Regions from separate parts of the Enterococcus malodoratus genome, predicted to be linked through region 2. Evidence: predicted binding sites of a transcription regulator. Region 2 holds the regulator's gene; the other holds the start of a gene.

Region 1 (15,471 bases), on a different contig from region 2:
GAATGGTTTCTTTACTCATGCCAAAACCGACTTCTTTAATGATCACTGGAACAGGTAGTTGTTGAATAGTTGTTTGAATATTTTCAGGCCACTCATGGAAATCACGATCGCCTTCAGGCATGACCAGTTCTTGCGGCACATTCAAATGGATTTGCATACCATCTGCTTGAAGCAGGTCGACGATTCTTTTGGCGTCGTCGCTTGTTCTGCCGGCGCCCATATTTCCTAAGATCAACCCATTCGGATTTACTTCGCGGACAACAGTATAAGAGTCAGCTACAGCGGGATCTTTTAGGGCAGCACTGACTGAGCCCGTTGCCATCATTAAGTTGGTCTCGCGAGCGACGATCGCTAAATCGTGGTTGATCTGTTTGGTTTTTTCGCTGCCGCCAGTCATGGCGTTGATGTAAAAAGGCGTACTGAGTTTTAACCCCAGAATTTCTGTACTTAGATCGATGTCTTCTGGTCGTGCAGCAACCAAAGAAGAATGAACCAAACGAATGGCATCAAAATCATTCTCTTTTGGCTTCTGATGAAATGCGCGTGCCAGAGAAACGTGTTCATCTTTACGATTCATAGCGATCCTCCGTGAAGTGATAGACGTGCAAAGGCAAAGGAGTAATGCCCGCCTTTTCCCAAGAACTCATCAGAGGCAAGATTCCGGCACGTTTATCCACGATGACGATTCCGCAGTCGCCGCCGCCAGCACCAGAAGATTTTGCGGCACCGCCGTATTTCTCAGCGAGATCATTCAGACGTTTCAATTCCTCTGTTTCAATCGATACGTTGCTTAAACTAGTTAATTGATTTAACAAACTGCGATTTTTGCGAATCATTTTTTGAATCAGCGAGATATCATTCTGTTTAAAGCCTTGAATCATTTGGTTGACGCAATCTGTGCTGTCTTGTAAAAAATTCTCGTAGGATGTTTTCTTCTCATTGCGGGATTGATGAACCTGATCAACTAAATCAGAAGTCGACGCGGGACTGCCGGTCCAGCCAATTAATAAACGCAAATCTTCAGGAACTTGCAAAGGTTCGATTTGCAGGTTTGGCCAATCGCTTTCAATCAAAGTAGACATTTTCTCAGATTCTAATTTAGCTAGAACCCATTCGTGATCAAACGTGGAAAAAGCTAGCCAGCCGCCGTAACAGCTTGCCGCAATATCGCCGCAGGAGCCATTTCCTTGGACGTTCAAATGAGCTAAAGTTGCCAATTTAAACAGTTCAAGTTGTGAAAGCTGCAGATCGTAAAAAGCATTCAGGGCCTTGACGGTCGCCACAGTTACAGCGCCGCTAGAACCTAGGCCATATTTTCGGCCGTTGGAATTATCTAATTCGCTCGTTACTTTCAAATCAAAGAAAGCAAGTTTTTTTCCTTTTTCCTGTGCGAACTTTTCAGTAAAGTGAATCGCCGCTAAAATATAATGAAAAGGATTGTCGCGAATGTCTAAAACTAGTTCATTTTTGCGACGAGTCCAACGAACGGGCATGTCGCTATATTGAGCGGATTGGATGCTGCCGCTTTTTTTTGCGGGGCCGATAGAGACCGAAATAAATTGATCAATCGCCACGATGATCGCCGGATGTCCCGGTTCCACTACCGCGTATTCACCAGCAATATATAATTTACCTGGTGCAGTTACTTCGATCATTTACGCTTCCTCCTCTGACAAAATTTCAATTGCTGGACCTGTATGAGCAACAACGACTTGTTGCGCGTCAAACTGATCTCTTAGAGCATTTAATAAAGCTTCTTCATTTTTTCGTTCAACCAGAATTTTGACATTTGGACCTGCGTCCATCGTGAAATAGCAGGGCAAACCATCGTTTCTAATTTGGCGGACAAGATTCATCGCCTTCATACTTTCCGCAGACCAATAAGTAAAGGGCGGTGTAGCTGCTAAAGTTGTCCCATGCATTTTTAAAGCACTGGCTTCGGTCACTTCTCCAAGAGCAATGAAGTCTTTCTCGGCGATGGCCTTTCTTGCTTTAGTTAAATCGTGCGGTACAGTTTGCAGCCAGCCATCATAAAAAGCAGATGTTTCAACCGTTCGCTGCATTCCGTCACGACTGGAAATATCCTTTTGAGCGTCGTTGACCACGACGAAAATCATGCTAAGCTGATCTTCAAAACCGTCACTAGCAATTCCTACTGCATAAGAAGTTTCATCAGAAGTCCCTTTTTGCCATTCTGAAAAACCACCATAAATACTGCGGCAGGCAGAACCAGAGCCGCGACGCGCTAAACGTGATAGCTCTTCTGAAGAAAGATCCAATTTTAATGCTGCGCTGGCAGCACCTGCTAAAGCAGCCAAGCCGCTAGCAGAAGAAGCCAAGCCAGCAGCAGTCGGTACAAAATTTTGACTGCGAACCGTTGCATACAGCGTACAATCGGCTTTTTCGCGCGCTAAATCAAGAAAGCGACTCACTTTTAAGGTCGCTTTCGAATCTTGCAGTTGATTATCCAAATAGAATTGGTCTTCGGTCAGGTCTTTTGAAAAGAGTACTTGTGTTTCAGTATAAAAAGCATCCAATGTTAATGATAAGCTATTGTTCATTGGAATAATCAGTTCTTGGTTTTCTTTGCCCCAATATTTAATCAAGGCGATATTCGTATAAGCCCGAACTTTACCACTAAACATGTGCGTACACACCTAACCCTTCAATCCATGTATTTCGCGCGCCGGCATCTAATAAGATGCGTTGCAGCTGACGACCGCGTGTTTCATTTTCTGCTAAAGCGATCATGCATCCGCCACGGCCTCCGCCTGTTAATTTGGCGCCTAGCGCCTGATTTTCTAAGGCTGTTTCGATCAGGTGATCTAAGTGGCGGTTGCTGGTGCCTAATAGCCGCAATAAACTTTGCGCTTGATTCATGCAGTCGCCTAAAATTTGTGGGCGGTTTTGTAAAATCGCTTGTTGAGCTTGACCAGTCAGTTTGCCTAATGTCCGCATTTGTTTGCTGATTTCATAGGGCCGCAGCTCCATCAGTTTTGCAATATCTTTGACAGCCTTGCGTGTCTGACCTTTGACGCCAGTGTCGGCGACGACTAAAAAAGCATCCATATTTAATTGGAAGGGTTGGAAGCCGATTCCTTTTTGGTAAAGGATCGGTTCGGTGCCGCTGATCGTTGTGGCATCAATGCCGCTAGGATTGCCATGGGCAACTGCTTCGGCTTGGTTTACAAAATGCAGCACTTTTTCCTGTGTTGCTGGTTCTTCCATCCAGTCGAAGACGGCGCGTGTGATTGCAACGGCAACAGCCGCGCTAGAGCCCATTCCGCGTTCTGCTGGAATCGAGCTTTCAATTTTTAAATAAAATGGTTCTGGAATTTTAAAATGTTTCACTAAATACCAAAGTAAGACCGTAACATTTCGCATCGTAGTTGGAGCTTCTGAAAGCGGTCCGTGGAAGAAGCTGGATTCGATCCAGGATTCTAATTTATTTGCGCGAATCGTCGCTTGGATTCCTGTTCCTGAAAAAGGAAAGGCGATCGCTGGTTCCCCGTAGACAACCGAATGCTCTCCCATTAATATGATTTTCCCGCTGGCATAACCCGTGCCAATCGATTTCATTAAAAAAACCCCTATTTCGTTTTAGAGTAATTATTTTCCCCCAGAGAAAATAAAAGTGATTACCAACGCAGCTCACTACTGTCTAGTAGTGATTCTAAAGCAATTAATTTTTTAGCGAAAGCAATACGTTTTTTGTCTTCTACCTGAATAAACAGGGCCTGTTTTTTACTTAATAGCAGTTATCCTTTTAAGTCTCTTTCTCATTTTACTCAGAGAATGGGGACAAGTAAACGAAACGACTGAAAAGTTTTTGAAAATCAACGATTTTTTAAACATTCCTTAGAAGAAAAAATTGAATTATTTTAGAAGTATTTCGTTTGACGACACAAGATATTGGGGGTATATTAAATAAGTTGGAAAATCCGCACTATATTTTGTATGAAACGAGTTGGAGGTTTATGAGCGTGATCGTATTAGCAGGAACTATTGGAGCAGGAAAATCAAGTTTGACCGCGATGTTGTCAGAGCATTTAGGCAGTCAGGCTTTTTATGAGTCGATTGATGATAATGAGGTATTGCCGCTGTTTTACGCAGACCCAGAACAATATGCATTTTTATTACAGATTTATTTTTTAAACAAACGTTTTGACAGTATTAAAAAGGCGATGCAGGATGATAATAATGTCTTGGATCGTTCAATCTATGAGGATTCCTTATTATTCCATTTAAATGCTGATCTTGGTCGAGCAACCGAGACAGAAGTGAAAGTTTATGATGAGTTGTTGGCGAACATGATGCAAGAATTGCCATATGCTGCTCACAAAAAGCATCCTGATTTATTAGTACACATTCGTGTCTCATTTGAAACCATGATGGAACGGATTCAAAAACGTGGCCGAGAATATGAACAATTAGAATTTGATCCGACACTATATGATTACTATAAAGAATTGAACAGCCGTTACGATCAGTGGTATGAAGACTACAATGAGAGTCCTAAAATCCAAATCGACGGCGATCGTTTGAACTTTGTCGATGAAGCAGCCGCACGCGATGAAGTCATTCGAATGATCGATGAAAAAATCCTAGAAGTCCAAGGTGTTCCCGTAGAAGCGGAATAAGAAAAAGCTTTGCCAAAATCTGGCAAAGCTTTTTTTTGCGGACTATTTTGAGTGGTTCTGACTGATCACGCGATTGTGCTTGTTCAAACCTAGTGCGATACCCAGCAGTAACCCTAAACCAAGCATTAAAAAGAAGACGATACCAATCAATTCACCGCTATATAATATTTGTCCGAAGATCCCGATGATTGCGCCGATTACGATCCCGATGAACAAATTGCTGGCATAGCCTAAGCCGATGGATTCTTCAGTTTGCGGATCGATCGTTTGATAGTAAGCTTGGCGTTCTTGATTTCTGATTTCTTCGTCAGAGAGTGGCCGATCAGCTCTAAAAGTAGCCATTGCCTTATTCAAAGCGTCTTGTTCGCTTAAATTTTCTTCAGCCATTAGTTGAGTCATATACTCTTTGATGTAACCAGCGATTTCTTCCGTTTCTTCCTTCCGGTCGGGCTTTAAATTCTTTTTTGTCTTTTCTTGCAGTTCTTGTAATTTTAGAGCCATTCGTTCGGGATAGCTTAGCTGATCTTTACTCAAACTGGCTTTGACCATATTGTCTGCAAATTTTTGAATTTTATCATCGATTGATGTACTCATTTTATTCGTCTCCTTTATAAAAACCGTCCATTAAGTCTTTAATGAATTGCCATTCTTGTTTTTTATGCTGTAAGAAAGCCGCTCCCTTTTCGGTTAAGTGGTAATATTTACGCCGAGCTGCTTGTCCATCTTGCCAGTAGCTTACGACATAACCATTTTTTTCCAAGCGTTTGAATGCGACGTATAAGGTGCCTTCCTTCAATTCAAACGTTTCATTGCTCGATTTCTTTGCTTGACGAGCGATGTCATATCCGTAACTATCTGCTTTAGCCAAAATACTGAGAATAATCGGATCGATATATCCCCGCAAAACCTCTTTATCAATTTCCAAGCTAATACCTCCTTACATTTAATACCTCACTACACGAGTATAATAAGACGAGGTATTGATTAAGTCAACAAAAAGGTTTTTTGTCGGAATAGATTTACTGGCAAAACAGCCTGCAAGCAGAAATGAATACTGAATGAAAGTTTTTGTTATACTGAGAGTAGGATGAATTCGCACTAGGAGGTTTCTGATGGACAGTAGACAAACATTTAATCAAGAGATGTGTTCGTGGATCAATGTAGACAGCACCCAATCACATGAAATAAAAAAATTGAGAGCCAGCTATGCGATCAGCGATGAAATGCTGACGTATGCACTGGATGACAATGAACGGGCTCGGGTGGAGTATGATCCAATGGAGAAGGCACTGCTGTTGATTTTTAATGTGCCTAATCTGTTAAAAAAAGATAATCACTATGAAACCAGTCCGATGGCCTTCATCTTGAAGGATCATTACTTTTTTTCTTTTATCAATGAACGAACAGCGTATGTTGAAAACATTATCGAAAACATTTTGTCCAATGAGCCAAATCAAAGTACGGCGAGTTTGCTATTCCATACTTTATTTTTAATTTCCGACTATTATTTCCCATTAGTGGAGGAAGTGGATAGTCAACGGATTCACTTGAACAAAAAGCTGAGGGAAAAAACGACGAATAAAAATTTATTGGCTCTTTCCGACTTAGAGATCGGGTTGGTCTATTTAGTAACCGCGACCAAGCAGAATGCGGTGCTGTTAGAACAAATAAAAGCGCAATCGATTTTCTCAAGCTTTACGGATAAGGAAAAAGAAGAACTGGACGATGCCTTGATCGAGGCCAAGCAAGCGGTAGAGATGACGAAGCTTTCCAGCGAAGTGTTGGATCAGCTATCCGGTACCTATAATAATTTATTGAACAATAATTTGAATGATACGATGAAAATCTTAACGATCTGGTCATTACTATTAACAATCCCGACAATCGTGACTGGTTTCTTCGGCATGAATATGCCGCTGCCATTCACTCATTCCGAAATCGGCTGGATTATAACGTTAGTCATTAGTCTGGGTTTGTCCGTATGGTTGATCCTGATTTTATGGCGCAGAATCCGTTGAGGTAGTTCAGAAATATTTTTATTTTTTTTGGTGCTGTAATTAGGAACTTTCAGTTTCGGGTATTGGTAGATTAAGTGATAAATTATTTTGATTGACCATTTTAAACCAGTCTAGTGAGGTGTTTGCAACCTAACTAGGCTGATTTATTTTAGTTATTCACACAGATACTGTTTTTTGTTATTATTAATTGGTTCTTATAAATAACTTAAAGGAGTTTCAACGATGGACGAACAATCGAACAGAATTATCCCTGATGAGATAAAAGGCTGGAACTGGGGAGCATTTATGTACAATATTACTTGGGGGATCGGTAATAAAAGTTATTTGCCTTTATTGTGTCTCATTCCGCTATTTAATATTATTTGGATTTTTGTGTGTGGTTTTAAGGGGAATGAATGGGCATGGCAAAAAGGTGATTATGAAGATATCGATACTTTCTTGGCTGTACAAAAAACATGGAATCGCGCGGGATTAGTCGGCTTTATTCTTTTCATCCTTCTGATGGTTGTGTATTTTCTTTTCTTCGCAGCAATAATTACATCTATTATCACTAGTTATCATTCATACTATTAATATTAAATAAAGCACTATCCCGTTTTGACAGGGATAGTGCTTTATTAGTGAAGCGATGTAAAGTTGAATAATAATATTTAGAGAATAAACGTTTCAATAACCTCCGCTACGGCATGGTTTTCATGATCTGCCAAGGTTGTATGCTGCGCAGCATCTTTTACCGCAGGAACGGCATTTGCGACAGCGATGCCTAATTCGGCGGCATGAATCATTGCTAGATCATTCGTGTTGTCCCCGATAGCGATTGTTTCCTCCATAGGAATACTCAGGTGTTCGGCCAAAGTTTGTAATGCTACTCCTTTGCTGACACCTTTTGGATTGAACTCGATGTAGCGATTAGAAGAATAGCTGATTTCCAGCAGATCATGCAGATCCGCAGGCATGTCTTCTTCTAGCTTTTCTAAATAGCTGCGGTCCAAATTTTGGAACAAGGCTTTGTAGCAGACCTGATCTTTAAGAAACTGAATATCATCATCCAAACGTTTTTCGTGCGGGATTGTCGTTAAGTAGGCGTCTTCCTCAGGGTTGCTGTGATAGACATAGGTTTGGTCAAAAGTATAAAGATGGATCGCTACTTCATAGTTTGAGCCAAACTCGAATAAACGCGCTAGAATCTCAAAAGGCATTGGGAAATCTTTGATGATGGTGGGGCCATGATTCTCAACCACCACACCGCCGTTAAACCCGATCATGTAATGGTCGGCCTTATTAGCGACATCCAATTCTTCCAGCGTTTGTTTAATAGAATAAAATCCGCGTCCGGTTGCTGGTGCGAATACGACGCCTTCTGCTTCGGCCTTTTGTATCGTATCTTGCGTCTTATCTGATACATGTCGACCTTTGTCCAATAAAGTCTCATCCAAGTCGCAAGCAATTAATCGGTACATAGATGGTCCTCCTTCATTTTTCTTGTTCTCATTATAGCAAAAAACCGAGTAGGCTCACTCGGTTTTCTGAAGATACTAGTTAGTTTGAATGAAATTTTCGATTGTAAAACTCTAAACTGGTACTCATAAGCCATCCGGCTAGAAGACCTAATAGACTGCCAAGCACGATTCCTAAAAAACGAAATTGAATCAAGGAGTAGAGATATTGTTGCCGCACTAGCATTGAGAGCATCAATGCCATCGGGGTGGTAAAGAATTGAGCGATCGCGTAATTGCGCTTAACGAAATATTCAACCGTCACAAACAAAACGGTGATGATCAGCAGTGTCTCGAAAACCGATAACGGTAAATACAATAGAAAGGCCGCAATTGCCAGACCGATGATCGTACCGAAAATCCGTTGAACATTGCGATGAGCCATAGCCCGAAGATTGTCGGCTTGTAAAATGGAGGCACAAGAGACGACTAGCCAATACGGATTTTTCAGCTGCAAGCTCATACTCAAATAGACGGCAAAAAATAGAAAGCCACTGTATAGAAGGCTGTCGATTACTACGGCAGGATCGTCATCGATACGCGATTTCACTGTCTTTCTTGCTTCAATTGCTGGCAACGGCTTATTTTCTACAAAATGCAAAATGGTAGCTACTAGCAAGGAGAAAAGTACACCGATGAAAAAGTAACCGCTCATTACTGGAATTCTAGTCAAGGGTATTTTTGTACTGGCACCCATGGCTGTGACCATCACGATGAAAAAGGGACCTGGTTTAGCAATACCATATAGACGGAAGAAGAATCTTCCTAAAAAGCCGACAATCGCGACTACGATTGGGGCAGTCCAAGCGGCGTGGGTAGAAAGCATCCCAAGAAAATTTGCCACAGTCAAAAAACTGCCTACGATAGACAAGCGCATGATTAATTGTTTTAGCGGAAGTCTTTGATAATAGAGAAAGGTGAAAATACCTAAAGAGCCGAAGCTAGAAATGGCTAGCTGGTGGGTTAAGTAGCCGGTGAATAAAACACTGATCATACAAAGACCGGCACCGAGTAAACGAAACGGTGATTCCTTTGGTCTGTTGTAATGAATCAATTCTTTAAAAAAAGATTGTTCCATCCAATCACTTCCTTTTTCTAAGAACTCATTTTTCGAAAAACCTGAAAAATAATTCTGAATGAATCTGAGAGGGTCGTTGCAGAGCAAACAGACACCCTTTTCATATATAGGTTAGCATACAAACTAAAGAAAGTTCAATAGAAAGTTTCTGAAAACGACTAAAAATAGGTTTGAAGAGGTTGACATTCCTTAGAATAGCTTGTATACTATTAAAGTTGAGAAATGAAAGCAGAAGCACCCGCTTCTCGCCTTACGCGAACATCTCGCTGGGCTAGATAGTTAATGACTGATCTTTTGGATGAGTCATACTACGTGCGGGTTCGTAAAGAACTCGTTTTTTTATTCGCTTTTTTTCTCTCAAAAAATTTGGAGGTGAATGACCATAGCAAAGGATATGATGGTTAACGACGGCATTCGTGCTCATGAAGTGCGTTTGATCGGCCAAGATGGCGAACAACTAGGTGTGAAGTCGAAAGCAGAAGCATTAAGAATCGCTGAACAAGCAAATCTTGATGTTGTACTTGTAGCTCCAGGCGCAAAACCACCGGTAGCGCGTATTATGGATTACGGGAAATATCGTTTCGAAATGCAAAAGAAGAATCGTGAAGCTCGTAAAAAACAAAAAGTGATCAACATTAAAGAAGTTCGTTTAAGTCCGACAATCGATGTAAACGACTTTAATACAAAACTTCGGAACGCACGTAAATTCCTAGAAAAAGGGGACAAAGTGAAAGCTTCGATCCGTTTCAAGGGCCGTGCCATTACCCATAAAGAGATTGGTCAGAAAGTTCTTACTCGCTTGGCTGATGAAACAGAAGACATTGCGACAGTAGAACAAAAACCGAAGATGGACGGACGTAGCATGTTCTTAGTGCTTACGCCGAAAGAGAAAAAGGACTAACAATAATTTTGAGAATGCTCTTTAGCCTTAGTTGAAGAGTGTGCGAAATGAAAAGTAGGAGGAAATTTAGTCATGCCAAAACAAAAAACACATCGCGGTTTAGCAAAACGCGTAAAACGCACTGGTAACGGCGGTTTGAAACGTTTCCGCGCGTTCACAAGTCACCGCTTCCACGGAAAAACGAAAAAACAACGTCGTCAATTACGTAAAGCGTCTATGGTATCTAAGGGCGATTACAAACGTATCCGCCAACAATTGGCACGCATGAAATAATTGCGCAACCCGCTTTACAACTTAAAAAATTCAATGATCTATTTATTAGGAGGAATTAAACATGGCACGTGTTAAAGGTGGAACAGTAACTCGTAAGCGTCGTAAAAAGACATTAAAACTAGCTAAAGGTTACTACGGTTCTAAACACACTCTATTTAAAACAGCTAAAGAACAAGTAATGAATTCATACAACTACGCATATCGCGATCGTCGTCAAAAGAAACGCGACTTCCGCAAATTATGGATTGCACGTATCAACGCTGCAGCTCGTATGAACGGCTTGAGCTACTCAAAATTAATGCATGGTCTTAAAGTTGCCGGTATCGAAATCAACCGCAAAATGTTAGCTGATTTAGCAGTTAACGATGCAGCTGCGTTCACTTCACTAGCTGACCAAGCTAAAGATTCATTAGCTAAATAATGAATGTTCAACCTCACTTATTTAAGTGGGGTTTTTTGTTTGCCTTAATTGATCGCTAATCACGCAATACAAAATCGACCTATGACATAAATTTGAGTATTCACGTGGATCACGCCCGCTTAACTAATGGTTGACGAGGATGGTGATCAATCCCGTGAAGAACGGCGCGGGAACTTAGCGAATAAACTCACTCAAAGTCGTGTCACCTCCCATCCGGATTAGGAGGAATAACGACTAGATCAGGCTTTTCTACGCATATTTAGCTTGAGAAAGGTGGAATTTAGTTGTTTTTAGATTTATCGGACATCATTCAAGAAGGATCTTCTTTATTTTTTCCTCTCTTGCCCCAGAATCGGGCGAATCTTTGCCTAAGACTATCGCCGTTCTTTTCAAGCGATTGATTCGGCGGCTGTAGAATTTTGTCAGAGGTCATATCATTCACCTTTACTGCACTATTTATTGATTTCGAATCATTACTTGTTGTTTGCGGCAAGCGAGTTGGAATACTAGAAACCTTTAATGTCGGCAGTGAGACAGCAGGGAAACTTGCAGAACTATTTTTACACGTCAATGTAGTTAATTCATCGATTTTGGGTGTGCTTTTTGTTAATAAATCGGGATCAACTTTCGCATTTATCGATAATGCTTTTTTTTCTGTGGTCACTGTCTCAATTTTTATGGGCAAATCATCGCGCTGTTGTTTTTTCTCTATTTTAGGATCGTTTTTTACATCGAAAATTTCAGTCTCCTTAGTCGTCACGATCTTCGCGGTGACAATAGAATCAAATAGTTTTACGCCATCTTGTTCAAAAATATCTAAGTTCGTCAGTAATTCGCAAGCATCTTTGATTACAGGAGTCGGCAGATCGGCGTTCACGTCTTTATATGTCCAATTGTGTTCTTTTCCAAGACCATTTGTAAATGTCGCAACTAAATCGTGTTTGTCATTTATCATTTAGATTGTCCTCTCTTTAAGATTTTCTGGATAGGTAGGTTATTTCAAGGTTCGTTGGTTTCATCAGGACCGGCAAATGACAGTAAGGAGCGGAAGAGTGTCATAGCTTTCTGACCAAAATTTCTTACAGGAAAAACCTTCGCGGTTAATGCGCGCCACTCAGGTGCCATGAAGTAATCTTTGAAGTAATAGAAAAAACGTTTCATGGTACGAGTAGCCTTCGTATTCATAAAAATCTTTCGGACAAGATCCTTCAGAAAGTGGGCAAACTCCTCCGCACCAAGCTGGTGCCTTACTCGTAGTGCTAGGATATATTTGATGGTTAGGCTGCTGTTTTGTGTTTCGTAATAATAGTTGGTAATTCTTTTTTCCAGTGTTTTTGATTTCAAATTGAAAAGTTGTCGATGAGACAATGTTTGTTCATTCATGAGATTCTTATCCTCCTTTTTTTAGTGAGAGGAGGCGATAAGATTGTCGCCATCCTCAATTACTTCCGTTAAAAATGTTTTTTGTTGTTTCGATATCCTTAGTGATGATGATTTTGTTGAAGAGTTTCTCATCGTCTTTTCAAATGGATGTAACAAAGCGAATCTTTCCAAGCTGCCTAGGATTTCTTCTTTCACCGTGATCGCTGTACTCCATATTTTTATTCCGGCCGGTGATTAAAAGATACTCGATTTTTTGAAAAAATACGAATCGCAATTTAACCGCTACTCCCCCCAAATTGACACGTTTTGGGGTGAAAAAGCCTGTTTTTGCGTTAAAATAGGTCAATTTTGGGGGTGTAAGTGTCAAATTGCGATTTGAAGATTATTTTGAATTGGTTTATAATAAAAGTTTTGCTGTCCTTCTCTTAACTACTAAGTGAAGGTAAGTTAAGTAATTGGATGTAAAATATATTGTAGTAAGCATATTAGAAGATACATCTACCTACTTGTGCTAGGATTAATTCATAGAGTAGTCGGAACAAGATTCTTTAGAAAAAAGCATGGGAGGTAGTCAGTATGAAATCATTTGTTAAGTTCGTAGTTGCTAGTACATTGATTGTCGGTGGCGTTTTAGTGGCAGGTACAATTTTGACGACTAAGAAGATCGATGAGTATGGCGATGATCTGCAAAACTTTTTACACTAGTCTTTCTATTATTGAATAGCCGCACTTCATTTAATGGGAGTGGGGCTATTTTTTGAATTTTGAAACACAATTATTTCAGTCCTCCATGAAATTATCGACCTTAAAAAATGTTATTTATCCGTATACTTAAGGTATCAAATAAATGATATGGAGGAACACATATGAAATGGTATAAATTATCAACCGAAGATATTTTACATAAAGTAGCATCACAAACTACTGGTTTAACAAAAGAACAACGTAGCGCTCGTCTAAAAAATAATGGGCCGAACAAAATGGAAGAGAAGGAGCAAGTTAAATTATTGCGTAAAATCGCCAAGCATTTTACTGATTTATTGATGGTTGTTTTGATCGTTGCGGCTGTGCTGAAATTTGCGACAGGCGAGGCGGTTGAAGGCGGAATTATTTTCTTAGTCGTGATCGTCAATGGTTTTGTTGGCTATTGGCAGGAGCGCAAGGCGGAAGAATCGTTAGATGGATTGAAGCAGATGATGGGCCAGGAAGCGACGGTGCTAAATGAAGGGCAGCCGCTTAAACTGGATTCAGAAGAGCTGGTTCAAGGGGATGTCGTGATCTTGAAAGCTGGCGATGTTATCCCTGCGGATCTGCGGTTGATTGAGGTTCATGATTTGACGGTGGAGGAATCGATCTTAACCGGTGAATCTGAGGCGGTCGAAAAGACAGTTGAGGTGATTTCGCAAGAAGCGATGGCCGGCGATCAGCTAAATATGGCTTTTTCGGGAACACTTGTACAAACAGGTTCCGCCCGCGGGCTAGTGGTGGAAACAGGCGATGCGACAGAAATCGGAAAGATCAATCACGCCTTGCAGTCGATCCAAACACAAACGACACCGCTAGTTAAAAAAATGCACCAATTAAATAAACAGATTTTTAGAGGAATTTTGGCTCTGATTGTGTTCTTACTATTCTTTACCAGCTTCAGATACGGGATGGACTGGAGCTTGATGTTCTCAGCGAGTATCGCGTTGATCGTTGCCATGATTCCAGAAGGACTTCCGGCTGTTTTGACGATGATCCTTTCGATGGGTGTCAAAGAAATGGCTGATGAAAATGCAATCATCAAAGGGATGCCGGCAGTAGAGACATTGGGCTCAATGACTGTAATCTGCTCGGATAAAACAGGAACCCTTACGAAAAATGAGATGACTGTACAGGAAGTCGTGACGGAAGAACTGCCGCTAGTAAAAGAGATCATGAATAATTGTCAGGAATTAAAGACGAAAGATGATCAGAAAATTGAAGAGATCCATGGCAACCCAACAGAACTTGCTTTATTGAATTATGTAGCGGAAGAAGAGCAGCAGTTGAAACCTGTGTTAGCAAAGATTCCTTTCAGCTCTAGTTACAAATATATGGCGACGATGCATGCGGAGGGTGAGGACCAAATCATTTTTGTTAAAGGTGCTCCTGAAGTGTTATTAGAAAAGGCTGATGCAACGAATGAAGAGAAGGCAAGATGGGAGCAACGCGGCTTAGAACTAGCTAGTAAAGGTCAGCGTGTGCTAGGATTCGGTTACAAAAAAGTTTCCGCAACAGAGTTAACCCATGAGTTATTATCGGGACTGACATTTGCCGGTTTGGCCGGAATCATCGATCCGCCAAAAGAGAGTGCTGTTCGAGCAGTTGAACAGGCGCAGCAAGCGGGGATCTCAGTGAAGATGATCACTGGCGATCATAAAGCAACGGCCCAAGCAATCAGTAAGCAAATTGGGTTGAAGCACACATCTAAAATTTTAGAGGGTGCCGATATTGACAGCATGTCTGATGAAGAATTGGTTGAAGTGGTTGGAAAAGTAGATGTATATGCTCGGACGACGCCGGATCATAAGCTGCGAATCGTAACGGCGCTTCAGAAAAAAGAAGAAATTGTAGGAATGACTGGTGACGGAGTGAACGATGCTCCTGCCTTAAAACAAGCGGACATTGGTATTGCAATGGGAATCAAAGGCAGCGAGGTTAGTAAGCAAGCAGCGGATATGGTATTAGCCGACGATAATTTTTATACGATCGTAAAAGCTGTTAAGGAAGGCCGCAGAATCTTTGATAATCTGCAAAAGACGATCAATTTCTTCTTGCCAACAGCATTAGCACAAGGACTGATTGTAATCTTAGCTTTACTGATGAATCGGCCATTGCCATTGACTCCGATTCAAATCTTATGGGTCAACATGGTAACGACGATCACGCTGTCTTATGCTTTAGGTTTTGAAAAGGCAAATCGTGATACGATGAAGCGCCCACCAAGAGACACGAAAATGGGGATTTTATCAGGCTACAGTTTCTTTAGAATCCTGTATGTTTCCTTACTGATCATGATCCCGGCTTACTTCTTGGCCATGCGTTTTGACGGGGCTGCTCTGCAACAAACGATTCTTTTACAGAGTATTGTTTTAGGGCAGGCGGTTTACATGATCAATTGTCGAGAGATGTTCGATCCAGCGATCAACCGTCGTTTCTTCGAAAATAAATTCTTGTTCATCTCATTAGGAATCCTCTTCGTTCTTCAAATGGGTGTAGTCTTCTTACCACTAGGAC
Region 2 (15,471 bases):
GCAGCTAACATTGCTGCGACTATGTCAGTTTGCTTCGTTTCAGGAAAAATCACTTCGATTTTACTTTCTTGAACCTGCTCAGGGACATTTGACGAACCAATTGTTGGATTCGCTTCTTCATTCGGTGTGAAACGTCCAGTTCCATTTACAGTAAAAGATGTCGCTTGATAATTTCCTTGCTCGCCTGCACCAGCTTTAGCCAATGCTTCACGCATTTTTTTAGCATCCGTTTGTGGGACATAGACCGCTAACTTTTTCATTTTCACAGTATGCGTATGGATCAAGTAACTTGTATCAACCACTTCTAACATTTCACAGAACCAATCATTCAGTCCATTATGAATAATATCCATGTTTGTATGAGCCGCATAGACTGCAATGTCATTTTTGATCAGATCAGCATACATTTTCGTCTGCACATCATCCGTAGTTAGACGAGAAAACGGACGAAAAATCGGTGGGTGCTTAACGATCAATAAATCGATCTTCTTTTCAATCGCCTCTTCCACGACAGCAGGTCGAACATCTAGACTCATCATAATTCGATCGACTTCTTTGTTCAACGTACCGATATGCAAGCCGACTGGATCGCCTTCTTCAGCCAACCACTCAGGACAATACTGATTAAAGCGTTGGATAAACTTACTTCCCTGCATCTGCAAGTACCTCCTTGATCCATTCGATTTCTTGAGCAACTTCTCGAATTTTTTCTGCAACGTCTTGATCACTTTGGTGTAAACTAGCTAGAATTCTTTCGCTCTTAACAAGTTTATGCTGCCACTTTTCTTGAAAGACAGGATTTCTTTCCTCAAGCAGTATCGGACCAAAAAAAAGTTCCCTTGCTGAATAACTAGGAATCACCGGAATTTTTTCAGCAACAATGATTTCGTACACCTTATTGTTCTCTTCAATGATCGCTTCATTAGTGATCGTGTAGTTCTCATTGACTAACCATTGTCGAAGCTGTCTTTCGCCGACATTCGGCTGTAAAATCAATCGTTCTTTTCCAGAAAGACGATTTTTTTCTTTACCTCGCTGTAAAATATCGCGGATCAACACCCCGCCCATTCCGCAGATGGTAATCGCAGAAATTTCATCGCTTAACTCAACCGCTTCTAGTCCATCCGCCAAACGTACATCAATTTTGTTATCTAAACCATTTTTAGCAACTTGCTTTTTGGCAGATTCATAAGGACCAGATATAACTTCACCAGCGATACCATAAGCTATTTCTTTTTGCAGCATTAAAGCAACCGGCAGATACGCATGATCAGAACCGATATCTGCTAACCGTGCATCCTTTGGTACGAATTCCGCCGCTTTTTGCAAACGGATTGATAAATCCTTGGCATTCATCTCTTCACATCCTAAAAATTATTATAACACTCCTTAAAAAAAGCGCCCTTAAAAAAGTGCTAAATGATAGCGCTTTTTAATAGGGCGTTTGCCTTTTTCTAAGAAAATTTTCCTTTTTTATCCGTTACGGCGATTTTCACCAATCACCCAAATTTCTTTACTTAAATAACGGACACGTTCCATGATTCTTTTAGCCTTCAATGGTTCTTCGTCACCACGTTGGGTAACAGATAAATGTTTTTCCAATTGATCCATGTTGAAGTTTGAAGAAAAGAATGTCGGTAACTGTTCCTGCATCCGATGCTGCAAGATTACCCCTAAAACTTCATCACGAATCCAAGCACTCATAGAATCCGCTCCAATATCATCGATCATCAAAATCGGCGCACGTTTTACCCCGTCCAGCTTAGGCCCCACTTTATCATTAGAAATAGCTTGTTTCATTTCACCAGCAAAAGTAGGAAAATGTAAGAGTGTCGTCTCAAATCCCTTAACAGCCAATTCATGTGCCACGGCTCCAAGTAAATAGGTCTTTCCTACCCCAAAATCCCCAACTAAGAACAGAGCTTTATGAAACATTTTAGGGTTCGCCTCGTATTGATTGATAAAATCTAAAGAAGCTTCCAACGCTTCACTACGTCCAGAGGTCACTTCGAACGTTCGAATAGAAGCCTTTCGAATATCCTTTGGCATATCCAACGAGTTTACTCTATTGCGAACCTCTTCTTCACGTTTCACACGTAGCAGCTCATCAGTTGGAACATACGTCACATCAATAAAATGAAAATTTAGACTTAACTGCGGTTCATAACCTGGTGCAATCATACTCGGGTCTGATGCCAAGTATTTTTTCTTTTCTTGAACAAACTCGTACAACTTAGCAAAAGACTTCTCAATGTCTTCTTGAGTCAGCTTTTCTTTGTGTTCCTCAATAAATTGGCGAACATCTGAGTCGGCCAAAATCTCTTCCATCATTTGGCGGTAACGACCATCGACTCCACGACTTTTAATGATGCGATTCAATTCTTTTCCTACATCTTCCATTAATCGTCACCTTCTTTATTTAAATATTCCGCTAACTTGCGGTTCAATTCAGCTTCTTTTTCAGGTGTTAATTTCGTCTCTTTCGGCGGTTGCTTGATATGCTCAGGCAGAGCCTCTTTGCGACCCGTCCCACGTTTTTGATATGCTGGGCGGCTTGCTTGCGGTTTACGAACCAGCTTTTGATTATTTTCTCGTACATGAGTGATCGCTGCTTCTGGCGTAGTAATCTTCTTTTGGGCCCAATCGTTGGCGATCGCATTCAAATAATTAGCATTGATCACTGCCTGATTTTGAATTACCAAAATATAATTAATGATAATATTGATCACACTCTTCGGCAATAAATTGCGTCCGATCAACTCTTCTAACAATCGAACCTCAGTATTCGTCTCGAAACCGCCCTTTTCACGTTTGATTGCCCGTAGAAATGTAACCGGCGCAATTTTTTTACTTTGAGCAATAATCTCTGATTCTTGTGGCGAAAAGCTACCTGTCTCTACAGCCTTTTCTGTTACAGGTTCTTTAGGTGCAGCTGAAACTTTCGGTCGTTTTTCTTTATTTATCAACTGTCGCAAATAATTAAAGTTCAAACCAGTCTTTTCTCCAGCCGCGGCCTTAGCAACAAACTCAGCCAAGTCTAACTCATTTACTCCATACAATGTTTGAAACGTTTGAAGTTTTTCCCGTTCTTCAGCACCCAGAATCAGATTGAATCGTTTCAACTGCTGACTAAATAAGGTCCAATCAAAATCGGTATTATCTGAAAAACTCGCTTGCGTCTGTTCCAATACTTCCGTTTGGCTAGCGAAAGCTTTATCATCCAATCGATAAACTTCACGAAAGCGTTTCGTAATATTTTTAACTTGCCCTTTATCAAAAAGTTGAGGTTTAAAACGCTCTACTAAACGTTCATAACGCCTTCTTCCAACTTTATCCATTAATAAATAAGACATCAATGGGTCTTGGAAAAATTTTTCCGGAACTACCGGTGAACGTAATTGATAGATCAAACTCATTCCGATCTCATCGTCCGTCTGCTGGTAAGTTTCTAATAGACCGATACCCTCAAGGTGTTCTCGCGCCTTGACTAAATGCATCAATCCAATGTCAATCGCCGCTAATAGATCCGTGTGCATCAAACTAGGACTTTTCCCCTCCAGTGTGACGTCACTAATCAGAGTCAGATATAAACTCGCAGCGTGGCTTCCGATGATCGGCTGGTATAAGTAAAGCAAAGCGTCTTGCTTGCTTTGATCAAGTTGTGGCTCACCATAGACCGTATAAAAGGTGCTGGGTTTTAGTTCTTCTGCCACCAAAAAGCCCCCTACTCTTCATCCGCTGACTTAGCTTTGTCAACGATCTCCTGTAATTCCTTTAGAAATACAGACATATCCTTAAATTGTCGATAAACACTTGCAAAGCGAATATAAGCAATCTCATCGACTTCCATCAAGTCTTCCATGACAAACTCTCCGACTTGACTAGTCGGAACTTCATTTTCTCCCATACTGCGGACACGATTCTCTACGTGATCCACGATCTGTTCCATTTGTTCCATTGCAACTGGGCGTTTTTCTGCAGAACGGATCAATCCACGCAAGATTTTATCCCGACTGAATTCTTCACGGTCACCATTACGCTTAACAACCAATAAAGGCGCTGCTTCAATACGTTCAAAAGTCGTAAAGCGGAACCCACAGCTTTCGCATTCTCTCCGACGGCGAATCGCTCGGCCATCATCAGTTTGCCGACTATCAATTACTCGAGAATTATTATGATTACATCTTGGACAACGCATAATTTCACCCCACACTTTCATAGCTATTCATTAAGTTTTTCTATCGCTCACGATAGAAATGATTTCTGTTATATAGAATTATTTTTTAAAAACAAAAAAAGTTTGAATAAACGGATTAATTTGTTTATATAACATGAGTTTACCATAACCAGCCCGCTAAAAAAAGCGTCGTAATGCTACGACGCTGAATTCTTTAAGAAACAAAATTATTTTCTTTTAGCCAATCCATAACTTGTTGACGCGTTGTTTCTTGCGAACCGCAATTATCAAAGACGATGTCTGCCCTTTTTTTCTTTTCTTCTAATGAAAGCTGGCTGTTGATCCGCCCCAACGCTTCATTTTCCGATAAATTATTTCGTGCGATCAGACGTGTTAATTGAATTTCCGGCGTCACATAGACGACAGCCACCTCATTCATCATCGCTTCGTATTTTCCTTCATACAAAAGCGGTATATCTACGACAACTAAATCACTGGATTGCTCCGCTTCCTTCGCCTGTCTCTCTATTTCACCGCGTATAAACGGATCAAGTGTTTCATTTAATAGTTGACGCTTTTTCTCATCTTGAAAAATTAGCGCACCTAATTTTTTTCGATTTAAGCGCTCATCAGCCAGCAAAATTTCATCGCCAAATACTTTCACCAGTTGTGCTAATCCAGGCGTGTTTGGCTCTACTACTTCTCGTGCGACAATATCTGCATCGACTACTGAAAATCCCTCTGCTTTAAAAATATCTACGACCGTTGATTTTCCACTCGCAATTCCACCAGTGATACCTAACACAAAGCTCATTTCTACACCTTCTTTAATTTTTGGCAATGCGGACAAAGATGCGTGCCTCTTTGGGCAACCTTTATTTTGATGATCGGCGTTCCGCAACGAGAACAAGGGGTGCCTGTTTGCCCATAAACGTGCAGCTCTTGTTGAAAATGACCAGCCTCGCCTAAAGCATTCAAATAGGTTCGAATTGTCGTTCCTCCAGCTTCTTTGGCCTTACTGATGACCTCAATGATTGCTTCACGAAGTCGACGGACTGTTTGCGGGCTCAAAGTATTCGCTGGTTGTTCTGGATGAATTTTGGCCAGCCAAAGAACTTCGTCAACATAAATGTTTCCTAAACCCGCAACGATTTTTTGGTTCAACAGTAATGGTTTAATCATTGTTGAAGATTTCTTAAGCTGCTCCTTGAACAAATCTAAATCAAAGTCATCCTCTGTCGGTTCCGGTCCCAATTGCATTAAACCTTTATAGTCCTTCGCCATTCCTTTTTTTAACAAGGCCATCCGGCCAAATTTTCGTACATCATGATAAACCAATTCAGAACCATCAGTAAAAATGAAGCGCACATGGCTGTGTTTATCTAAAGCTGTTGGCTGTTCAAAATACTCATACTTTCCTTCCATCCGCAAATGCGAAACCATTTCATAATGAGTAAATTGAAAAATCAAATATTTTCCGCGACGCTCCACAGTCTGGATCGTCTCACCGATTAATTGTTGTTGAAAGACCTCAACCTCTGGAAACTCAACGATTCGCGGCCAATACACATCGACTTTTGCGATTGTTTTTCCTTTGACTAAAGAAACCAACCCTTTTCTCACGGTTTCAACCTCTGGTAATTCTGGCATACAATTCACTCCTAGTTCTTATTGATCCAATCAAAAAAATTTATTATCGCAGGTTATTCATTTGTGTTCGACAATTACTAAATAATTTGCTTTCTAAAAGAAGAAGCTGCTCCAATTTTTCGGTTCAGCTTCTTAACTATTATTCAGCATGATTTGTGAAAGAAACTACGGTTCAATTAACCGTACCGTTTCTTTCACAGCTCTACTTTATTTTGCTTCGTACCACGTTTTTCCCCAATTGCTATCAGTCAGCAATGGTACATCTAATTGAACTGTATTTTCCATTACTTCTTTTACCAATTTGTCTAATTGATCCAATTCGCTTTCTGGTACTTCAAAAACTAATTCATCGTGTACTTGCAGCAGCATCGTTGCTTGAAGGTTTTCTTCCTTCAAACGTTTCGCCATTTCGATCATTGCGAGTTTCAAAATATCTGCAGCACTTCCTTGAATCGGTGTATTGATCGCAGTTCGTTCAGCAAATGACCGAAGATTAAAGTTCCGAGCATTAATATCTGGTAAGTAGCGGCGGCGATTATATAAAGTAGCAGCATAGCCTTTGTCTTTTGCTTCGCGGACACTATCTTCCATGTAACGTTTCACATCTGGATAATTCTCAAAGTAAGTATCAATATACTCTTGAGCCGCTTTACGAGTAATGCCAAGGTTTTGCGACAATCCATAATCAGAAATACCATAAACGATTCCGAAGTTCACAGCCTTAGCATTTCGACGCATATTTGGTGTCACTTCATCTTCAGTAACATTGAACACTCGCATCGCTGTACTAGTGTGAATATCCATTCCATCACGGAAGGCTTGTTTCAGGTGTTCGTCGCCAGAAATATGGGCTAAGACACGTAGTTCAATTTGTGAATAGTCGGATGAATAAATCAACCAATTTTCATCCCGTGGGACAAAAGCTTCACGAATTTTCCGGCCTTCTTCTAATCGAATCGGAATATTTTGCAAATTAGGATCAACCGAACTCAACCGACCCGTTTGCGTCAAGGTTTGAATATATCGTGTATGAATCTTATTATCGCTTTGAATCACTTTTAATAGTCCTTCAACATACGTTGATTGGATCTTAGCAATTTGACGATAGTTCAAAATATGTTCGACGATTGGTGCCTGCTCCCGTAGTTGTTCTAATACATCAACTGCGGTCGAGTAGCCGGTCTTAGTCTTCTTGATGACTGGCAGTTGCATTTTTTCAAATAAAATCACACCAAGTTGTTTTGGTGAATTAATATTAAACTCTTCACCAGCATCTTGATAAATTTTTTGTTCGATCTCTTGCAGCCGTTTTGAAAATTCGCCGCGCATCGTTTGTAATCGTTGAGCGTCGACAGTGATTCCTGCAATTTCCATTTCAGCCAAAATACGAGAAAGAGGTAATTCCATTTGGTAGAATAGCTTATCTTGTTTCTTTTCTTCCAGCTCATTTTCCAATTTATCGTTTAAGAAATGAATCGCTTTGATTTTACGTGCTAAATGCCCAAAGAAGACTTCATCATCCTCTGGCAAACCTTTTTTTGCACCTTTGCCGTATATCTGTTCATCCGTTTGAATCTCTGTGTAGCCGTAATACTGTGCCACTCCAGCAATATCATTGCTGTTATCATTAGTATCCAGCAAATATGCCGCCAACAAAACATCAAAGTTAATGCCTTCTGTTTTCGTAATATAGCGATTTAAGGCAACATAAGTACGTTTCGCATCATACACCTTTTTACTATTCGCTGTTTCTAACCATTTTTTAAAGGCTGCACTTTCAAATAAGGCCAGCTCATTCGTTACATAAATCTTTTCCTTTGTTCCCCAAGCTACACCCACTATGTCTGACAAATGGTAATTATCTTCTAACATTTCCACGTATAAAGCTGAGTCCATATCAAACATTTCTTCGCTGAAATCATTAACGACTTCATAGTTGATATCTTCTAGCTCAACTTCCTCTTCTTCAACATTCAATTTGCTTAAAAAGCCCTTGAAATCCATTTCCTTGAAGAAAGGAATCAATTTATCCAAATCTTTTCCAGTATAAAGAAGCTCATCAATAGAAATATCAACCGGCGTATCCAATTTGATCGTAGCCAACTCTTTGGAAAGAAAAGCTTGCTCCTTATCGTTGATCAAGTTTTCTTTCATTTTGCTTTTTTTCAGTTCATCGATGTTTTCATAAACACCTTCGACACTACCAAATTGTTTCAATAATTTAATTGCTGTCTTCTCACCGACTTTTGTCACACCAGGATAATTATCTGAAGTATCGCCAGCTAACCCCTTCATATCGATGATTTGATTAGGTGTCAATCCATCATATTTTTCAGCTACATGTTCAGGCGTATAAGTTTCAATTTCACTAACGCCTTTCACAGTGATGTCGACTTTGATTTGATCCGTCGCTAATTGCGTTAAGTCGCGATCTCCTGATAAAACAACTACCTCAAAGCCTTCATTTGCAGCGCGGTGAGCCAATGTTCCAATAATATCGTCGGCTTCATAATTATTTAACTCATAATGCTTTACGCCCAAGCCAACTAATAATTCACGCAAATAAGGCATTTGTTCGCGGAATTCTCCAGGAGTCTTTGACCGTCCGCCTTTATAATCTGAATACATTGCTGTTCGGAACGTGGTATTCCCTGCATCAAAAGCCACTAAAACATGGGTTGGTTTTTCTCGATCCATCACGGTTTCAAACATGTTGTTAAAAGCGTAGATTGCATTGGTATGTAGTCCATTTTTATTTTTGAAACGCTCCAAAGAATTGTGGAGGGCAAAAAAAGCACGGAACGCTACACTGTTTCCGTCAACTAATAATAATTTTTTCTCACTCATGTCTTCGACTCCTAGTTCCTATTAAGGATATTTTTTACTTAAAAAAAAGTGTTGTTCTCTTCGTACACCATCGAACTAAACAATTTCATTCTCGATTATCAAAAAATTCATTAGATAATTTATTTATAGCGACAACTGGAAAAGTTCGACTGGCATCCTAACTTCTATTAAGGATAATTTTTTATTACTTAAAAACGTAATGTTCTCCATGTATATCGGCTAACCGAATAGACTCATTATCATTTTAGTTAAAAATTCTTTGCGGATTCAGTTCCATTGTTTGGACAAAATATGGAACGACGCTTGTTGATTCTCATGTTTCATTCTAACAAAGTATTTAATGAAATGAAAAGAATGAAGCCGATTTTTTCAAGATTCTTATCTTCAGTCAATGACATAAAAAAGAGGCGATCACTCGCCTCTACTTACTATTTACTACTTCCAAAAATTCGCAGGAATGAGATAAACAGGTTGATAAAGTCTAAATAAAGTTGTAACGCCATGAAAACTGCTACACCATTTCCAACTTCGCCATTTGATCCAAGATAAATCTTGCGAATCATTTGATTATCATAAGCTGTAATTCCTGACATAACCACTACCATTAAGATAGAAATAAAGAATTCAACTGCACTGCTTTGTAATAGAAATACATTCAGCAACATCGCAATAATAATCCCTAACAAGCAGCTTAAACCTGCGCGGCCAATTGCTGATAAATCGCGTTTAGTAAATGAACCAACTAATGACATGACTAAAAATGTTGCTGATGCAGTAACAAATGCCTGAGTGACTGTTCCTAAGTCATACATTGCTAATGTAACTGCTAGTGTTAGACCATTCAGCGCAGAATATACGATGAATCCACCGATTGCTAATGTGGGATTCTTCTGTGCTTTGATTCCAAGAAAGACAACAAGAGCAATCTCAGCAATCCAGATTCCCCAGAAGCCTAAAGGAAAATTATTGATAAAGCTTTGTACTTGAAACATCCAAGGGCCTAATGCCATATATGATATTACAGCACTAATTCCGATTCCTAATGCAAGAAAAGCATAAATTTTTCCGTAGAAACGATTCAATCCGTAAATGCGTGTTGTTTCTTGATTATTCATTTATATCATCTCCTATTTGTACTTGCGGCGGTTTCACCATGACCACAGCATCCAAGATGCGTTTTTCTTCGTTATCTGTGGCTTCTACAGCTTCAACAGAGATAGTGACAACATCTTTCATTTTATCCACTTTAATGACTTCAAACTCAAAGGTCAATGTTTCATAGTGAAAGACCGGATCAATAAAATTAATCGAGAAATTCACTACATGAGAACCCGGTCCTGGTAAATGTTTTGAAATCGCACTTGTGATAATCCCCATCAACATGATGGATGGTACAAGCGGTTGTTCATATTCAGTTTCTTTCACATAATCATGTTGGATATACAAAGGATTTGCATCATTTGTCAAACCTAAATATAAAAGAATCTGATTATCTTCGATCGATTCCGTTAACGATAACGAGTCACCTTCCTCAATTTCGTCTATCGTCTTGCCTATTTTCCGAGCCTTCATATTATACAAGTCCATTCCCTCCGTATTGTTTCTACTCATTATTTTATCAGAAAGCAAGTAAAACACAAGTTTGTACCTAGTTTAGTATAAGGATTTCTAAAGTAAAAATTTTGATCGATCTCGTATTGTTAAAAGAAGGGTTCTGACAAAAAAATGTCCGAACCCTTCTTTTCTAATTATAATACGTTGCGTGTTGTATTACTCAAAAGGTTTTCGTACGCACGCTCAAATTTTTGAACATCGCCGGCGCCCATAAAGATAACAACTGCATTTTCATGATCTAACAGCGGAGACATGTTCTCTTCTTTGATCACTTGTCCGCCTTTTTGGATTTTATCGCCTAAGTCCTCAATTTTTACATCGCCAGCTGTTTCACGGGCTGATGAAAAAATATCGCATAGATAAACTTTATCGGCACGATCTAATGCTTCAGCGAATTCATCCATCAAAGCAATCGTCCGAGTAAAGGTGTGTGGTTGGAATACCGCAATCAATTCCTTCTCAGGATATTTTTGACGCGCTGCATCAATTGTAGCTTTGATTTCAGCTGGATGATGCGCATAGTCATCAACAATGATCATGTCAGCAACTTTTTTCTCTGTAAAACGGCGTTTCACGCCAGAGAAAGTCAACATTTCTTCTTTTACCTTATCCATATCTAAGCCTTCGAAATAAGCAACGGCAATCACTGATAAAGCATTTAAAATATTGTGTTTACCAAATGAAGGCACTGAAAAACGTCCGATGAATTTCTCATTGTGATAAACATCAAAAGCAGAACCTTTAGTCGTTCGAACAATGTTACGTGCTTGGATATCATCATTTTCAGATAAGCCATAGTAATAGATCGGCACATCGGCTTTCAACTTACGTAAATATTCATCATCCCCGTAAGCAAAAATACCTTTTTTGACTTGTGAAGCTAATGTTTGAAAAGCTTCGAAAACATCATCAATACTCTTGAAATAATCCGGATGATCAAAGTCGATATTGGTCATAATTGAATAATCAGGTGCGTACGCCAAGAAGTGACGTTGATATTCACAAGCTTCGAATGCAAAGAATGTTGCATCGGGCTCCCCGTGGCCTGTACCATCGCCAATCAAGTAACTAGTTGGTGCTAAACCATTCAACACATGGGCAAGCAACCCTGTAGTACTTGTTTTACCGTGTGAACCTGTTACTGCGATACTTGTGTAAGGTTGAATAAATTGACCGATAAAGTCGTGGTAACGAATAATCTCTAGACCCATTTTTTTCGCTTGAGCGATTTCTTCGTGAGTATCTGGAAAGGCATTTCCCTGAATGATCGTCATACCTTCCTTAATGTTGTCTTTGCTAAATGGCAAAATAGTAATGCCGGCTTTTTCTAAATCACGTTGTGTGAAAAAATATTTTTCGACGTCAGAACCTTGTACATCGTAACCTTTTTCATGTAAGACCAATGCTAATGAACTCATGCCTGATCCTTTGATTCCAACAAAATGATAAAGTGTATCTTTTTTATTCATTTTTATCCTCTTCCTTATATGTACAAAATTGTTTGCGGTTCACATTATCATATAAAACCGAAAAAATAGCAATCTTTTATTCTCTATAATGGATGTGCTCTTTTTAAGCCTCAATTGTCTTCAAAAATTTTAATTTTCCCTGACAATTTCCACATACGTATCGTTTCGTATTAATTCTACGACGACGTTTGACTTCTTGTTGACACTTTTGACATTGATAAACTTGATAAACGGTTGCTGCTAACGGTGGAGCAAACCGATTTCCGCCTGTTCGTTGCAGTAATTGCTTAAACTCTAGGTCCTTATGCTGATAGCCGCGATTCGCCAAATGTAGATGATAGTGACAAAGCTCATGTTTAATAACTTTGATCAATTCGGCCTCTCCATACTTTTCAAAAACCAACTGATTAAAATCCAGATTGTGGCTATTTAAGTGATAGCGGCCACCCGTCGTCTTTAAACGTCGATTAAAACTAGCCTTGTGACAAAATGGCAGTCGAAAAGATTCTTGCGAAATCTTTTCGACTAGGATTTGTAATTCTTGATCAGTCATTTTTATCACTTTGAACCATAGTTAAACTTATGCGGCCTTTTTTCACATCAATGGCCTCAACCCAAACAGTTACTACATCACCAACCGATACAACATCTGTCGGATGTTTCACGTAATTTTTACTCAATTTAGATATGTGAACCAAACCATCCTGCTTCACTCCGATATCAACAAATGCGCCAAAATCAATCACGTTCCGAACTGTTCCTTGCATTTCCATTCCTGGCTGCAAATCTGCCATCGTCAAGACATCTTGACGCAATAATGGAGCTGGCATTTCATCACGCATATCACGGCCAGGTTGAACCAATGCTTGTAAAATATCTTTGATCGTTTCTTTACCAATTTCAAGTGCTTGGTGTAATTGATTTAAATCCAAGGCCTTAATCTTTTCTGTAGCTTCTGAAGAACCTAAAGTTTTTAAATCAACGGCTGCCAACGCTAGGATTTCTTTCGCGCTACTATAACTTTCTGGGTGAATCGCTGTCGTGTCCAAAATATTTTTTGCTCCGGGAATTCGTAAGAAGCCTATCGCTTGTTCGTAAGCTTTAGGTCCTAAGCGAGGAACCTTTTTCAATTGCGGGCGTGAAATAAAAGCACCATTTTCCTCACGGTATTTCACAATATTTTGAGCCGTCGTTTTATTTAAACCAGAAGCATATTGCAATAACTGTGAACTTGCTGTATTGACGTTCACTCCGACTTGGTTAACTGCCGTTTCCACTACAAAATCTAACCGCTCCGATAGACGTTTCTGTGACACATCATGTTGATATTGACCAACGCCAACCGCTTTAGGATCAATTTTTACTAATTCTGACAAAGGATCTTGCAAACGTCGAGCAATGCTGACAGCACTGCGCTCTTCGACTTGCAGATCAGGAAATTCTGCCCGTGCAATGTCACTAGCCGAATACACTGAAGCTCCGGCTTCATTGACGATCACATAAAAAACTTCCTTTTCCACCTGTTTCAATTGCTCAGCTACAAATAATTCAGACTCGCGACTAGCCGTTCCGTTTCCAATCGCTACCATCTCAACATCGTATTTTTTGATTAATGCTTGAAAAGCGGGACCAGCCGCTTGACGCTTTGCTTGTGCCGCAGGCTTGTGAGGATAAATAACCTCGATTGCCAACACTTTTCCTGTTTCATCAACAACCGCTAACTTACAACCTGTTCTGTAAGCCGGGTCGAATCCCAATACAACTTTTCCTTTTAGTGGTGACTGCAATAATAAGTTGCGCAGGTTTTCTCCAAAAATATTAATCGCTTGTTCATCTGCATCTTCTGTCAACTCATTACGAATTTCCCGTTCAATCGCTGGACCAATAAAACGTTTATAGCTGTCTTTATACGCCTCACGAACAAATTCTACCGTAATCGCACGATTATTTTTCACTGATTGACGTTCTAAGTAATCAAAGATTTTTTCTTCTTCAACCACAATCGCGACCTTTAAGATTTCTTCCTTTTCCCCACGATTAGAAGCTAACACACGGTGAGAGACCATTTTGTTGATTGGTTCAGCAAAATCATAATACATCTCATAAACGCCTTTTTCGTCCTTGTCTTCATCTTTGACCTTGCTTTGATAGATACCATTTTTCTTGGTGAAATTACGGATCCAAGTACGAAAATCAGGATTATCACTAATTTGTTCCGCAACGATCTCATGAGCCCCTTGCAATGCTTCATCCGCGGTCGTGATATTTTCAGTAACAAACTCACTTGCTTTTGCATAAACATCGCCAGTTTGCGGAAAACTCAATAGATATTCAGCTAAAGGCTCTAAGCCATTTTCTTTCGCGATTGTCGCTTTTGTACGACGTTTTTGTTTGTATGGTCGGTATAAATCTTCCACTTTTTGAACTTTTACAGCCTGTTGAATTTTCTGCGCTAATTCCTCAGTCAGTTTTCCTTGTTCATCAATTAAGCGCAAAACTTCTTGTTTACGCTTTTCTAGGTTTTCTAAATAGTTATAACGTTCCTCGATCTCACGAATCTGTACCTCATCCAACGTTCCGGTCATTTCTTTACGGTAACGGGCAATGAACGGCACTGTATTGCCTTCTGTTAATAATTTTAATACGACATTAATTTGTTGCGGACGGTAGCCCGTCAACTCCTTATTCAGTAGTTGAATGATTTCTTGGTTCAAACTTTCTGCCATTTCAATTCCTCATTTCATCCAAAATCCTATTTATTTTATCACACTTCTCTTAAATTTGCTTCTTCCTTCAAATTGAAAAACCTTCACGCCTCTCAGCAATGAAGGAACTTTTAAATATTCGTTCTTTTTCTCTGACGCAGCAGATTTGGTAATTCTGATAAAACCAACCCTGCAAGCGTCAATAAAATTCCGAAGAAGGTTTTGATAGTTAATGTTTCACCTAAAATTAAGACTGATGCTAAGGTTGTCAGCATAGGAATCGTATAAATATATACTGTTGCTCGAACAGCTCCAAGATTTTTCACTGAAAAATTCCAAGTGACAAAGCACAAAGCCGAGGCTCCAACACCTAAAAATAATAGATTTCCGAGGTTCCCGACCTGTCCAAAACGAGAAACATCAAAAGAATCTAGAGTAATTAATAAGACTGGCAGCATAAACAACAGTCCATAAAAAAAGATCCGCTGGGTCGTGACGATTGTCCCATATCCGAAAGTGCTGATTTTTTTTATGATCAAGGAATACGAAGCCCAGCAAACCGTGGCGATTAATGCCAGACCATCCCCGAGCGGGTTGACGTTGATCGTACCTGAAAAACTGATCAGAGCAATACCGATCATCGAACAAATGAATCCTAAAACAAAGACTCTTGGAATTTTCCCTTGTTTTAAAATAAAGCGGCTGATCAATGCTGTCATGAATGGGCTGACCGACCCGATGATTCCTACGTTCATTGCTAAAGTATAGGTCAAGGCAACATTTTCCAAGTAATAATACAAAAAGACACCAAACAAGCCCGCGATCATAAAATATCCTTCCTCGCGCCAACTCTTAAACGGCAAGATTTTCCGTGAAGCGATCGTCAAGACGATAAAACCAATCAAAAAACGAATGAACAGTATTTCGATCGGTAAAAAATCTTTTAGTAGTACTTTTGTGGAGATAAACGTCATTGCCCAGATAACAACGGTTAAGCTCGCTGATAAAT

What was found. The regulator NrdR, encoded in region 2, represses ribonucleotide reductase genes. The targets are predictions, from matches to a motif close to ACACNATATATNGTGT.
Region 1: a site for NrdR is predicted at 3,903-3,918, ahead of PGP85_RS19340 (deoxynucleoside kinase). Genes of this name have one in related genera too.

What each region holds. Positions count from the first base shown of each region.
Region 1 covers NZ_JAQDPG010000015.1:20,265-35,735, forward strand. Annotated here, with positions in the region: gene fni (type 2 isopentenyl-diphosphate Delta-isomerase) at 1-577, opposite strand, end outside; gene PGP85_RS19325 (phosphomevalonate kinase) at 567-1,655, opposite strand; gene mvaD (diphosphomevalonate decarboxylase) at 1,656-2,645, opposite strand; gene mvk (mevalonate kinase) at 2,638-3,579, opposite strand; gene PGP85_RS19340 (deoxynucleoside kinase) at 3,978-4,640, shown strand; gene PGP85_RS19345 (hypothetical protein) at 4,683-5,234, opposite strand; gene PGP85_RS19350 (PadR family transcriptional regulator) at 5,236-5,565, opposite strand; gene PGP85_RS19355 (magnesium transporter CorA family protein) at 5,753-6,658, shown strand; gene PGP85_RS19360 (hypothetical protein) at 6,881-7,231, shown strand; gene PGP85_RS19365 (Cof-type HAD-IIB family hydrolase) at 7,309-8,118, opposite strand; gene PGP85_RS19370 (FUSC family protein) at 8,198-9,232, opposite strand; ribosomal protein L20 leader region at 9,453-9,581, shown strand; gene infC (translation initiation factor IF-3) at 9,609-10,133, shown strand; gene rpmI (50S ribosomal protein L35) at 10,206-10,406, shown strand; gene rplT (50S ribosomal protein L20) at 10,468-10,827, shown strand; gene PGP85_RS19390 (DUF2922 domain-containing protein) at 11,138-11,782, opposite strand; gene PGP85_RS19395 (hypothetical protein) at 11,827-12,210, opposite strand; gene PGP85_RS19400 (hypothetical protein) at 12,787-12,915, shown strand; gene PGP85_RS19405 (HAD-IC family P-type ATPase) at 13,077-15,471, shown strand, end outside.
Region 2 covers NZ_JAQDPG010000002.1:434,636-450,106, forward strand. Annotated here, with positions in the region: gene PGP85_RS05425 (Nif3-like dinuclear metal center hexameric protein) at 1-662, opposite strand, end outside; gene PGP85_RS05430 (tRNA (adenine(22)-N(1))-methyltransferase) at 643-1,356, opposite strand; gene dnaI (primosomal protein DnaI) at 1,474-2,400, opposite strand; gene PGP85_RS05440 (DnaD domain protein) at 2,400-3,713, opposite strand; gene nrdR (transcriptional regulator NrdR) at 3,725-4,198, opposite strand; gene coaE (dephospho-CoA kinase) at 4,392-4,991, opposite strand; gene mutM (DNA-formamidopyrimidine glycosylase) at 4,994-5,827, opposite strand; gene polA (DNA polymerase I) at 6,035-8,674, opposite strand; gene PGP85_RS05465 (Bax inhibitor-1/YccA family protein) at 9,103-9,789, opposite strand; gene PGP85_RS05470 (MaoC family dehydratase) at 9,782-10,261, opposite strand; gene murC (UDP-N-acetylmuramate--L-alanine ligase) at 10,423-11,757, opposite strand; gene PGP85_RS05480 (SprT family protein) at 11,861-12,310, opposite strand; gene PGP85_RS05485 (Tex family protein) at 12,303-14,483, opposite strand; gene PGP85_RS05490 (DMT family transporter) at 14,594-15,471, opposite strand, start outside.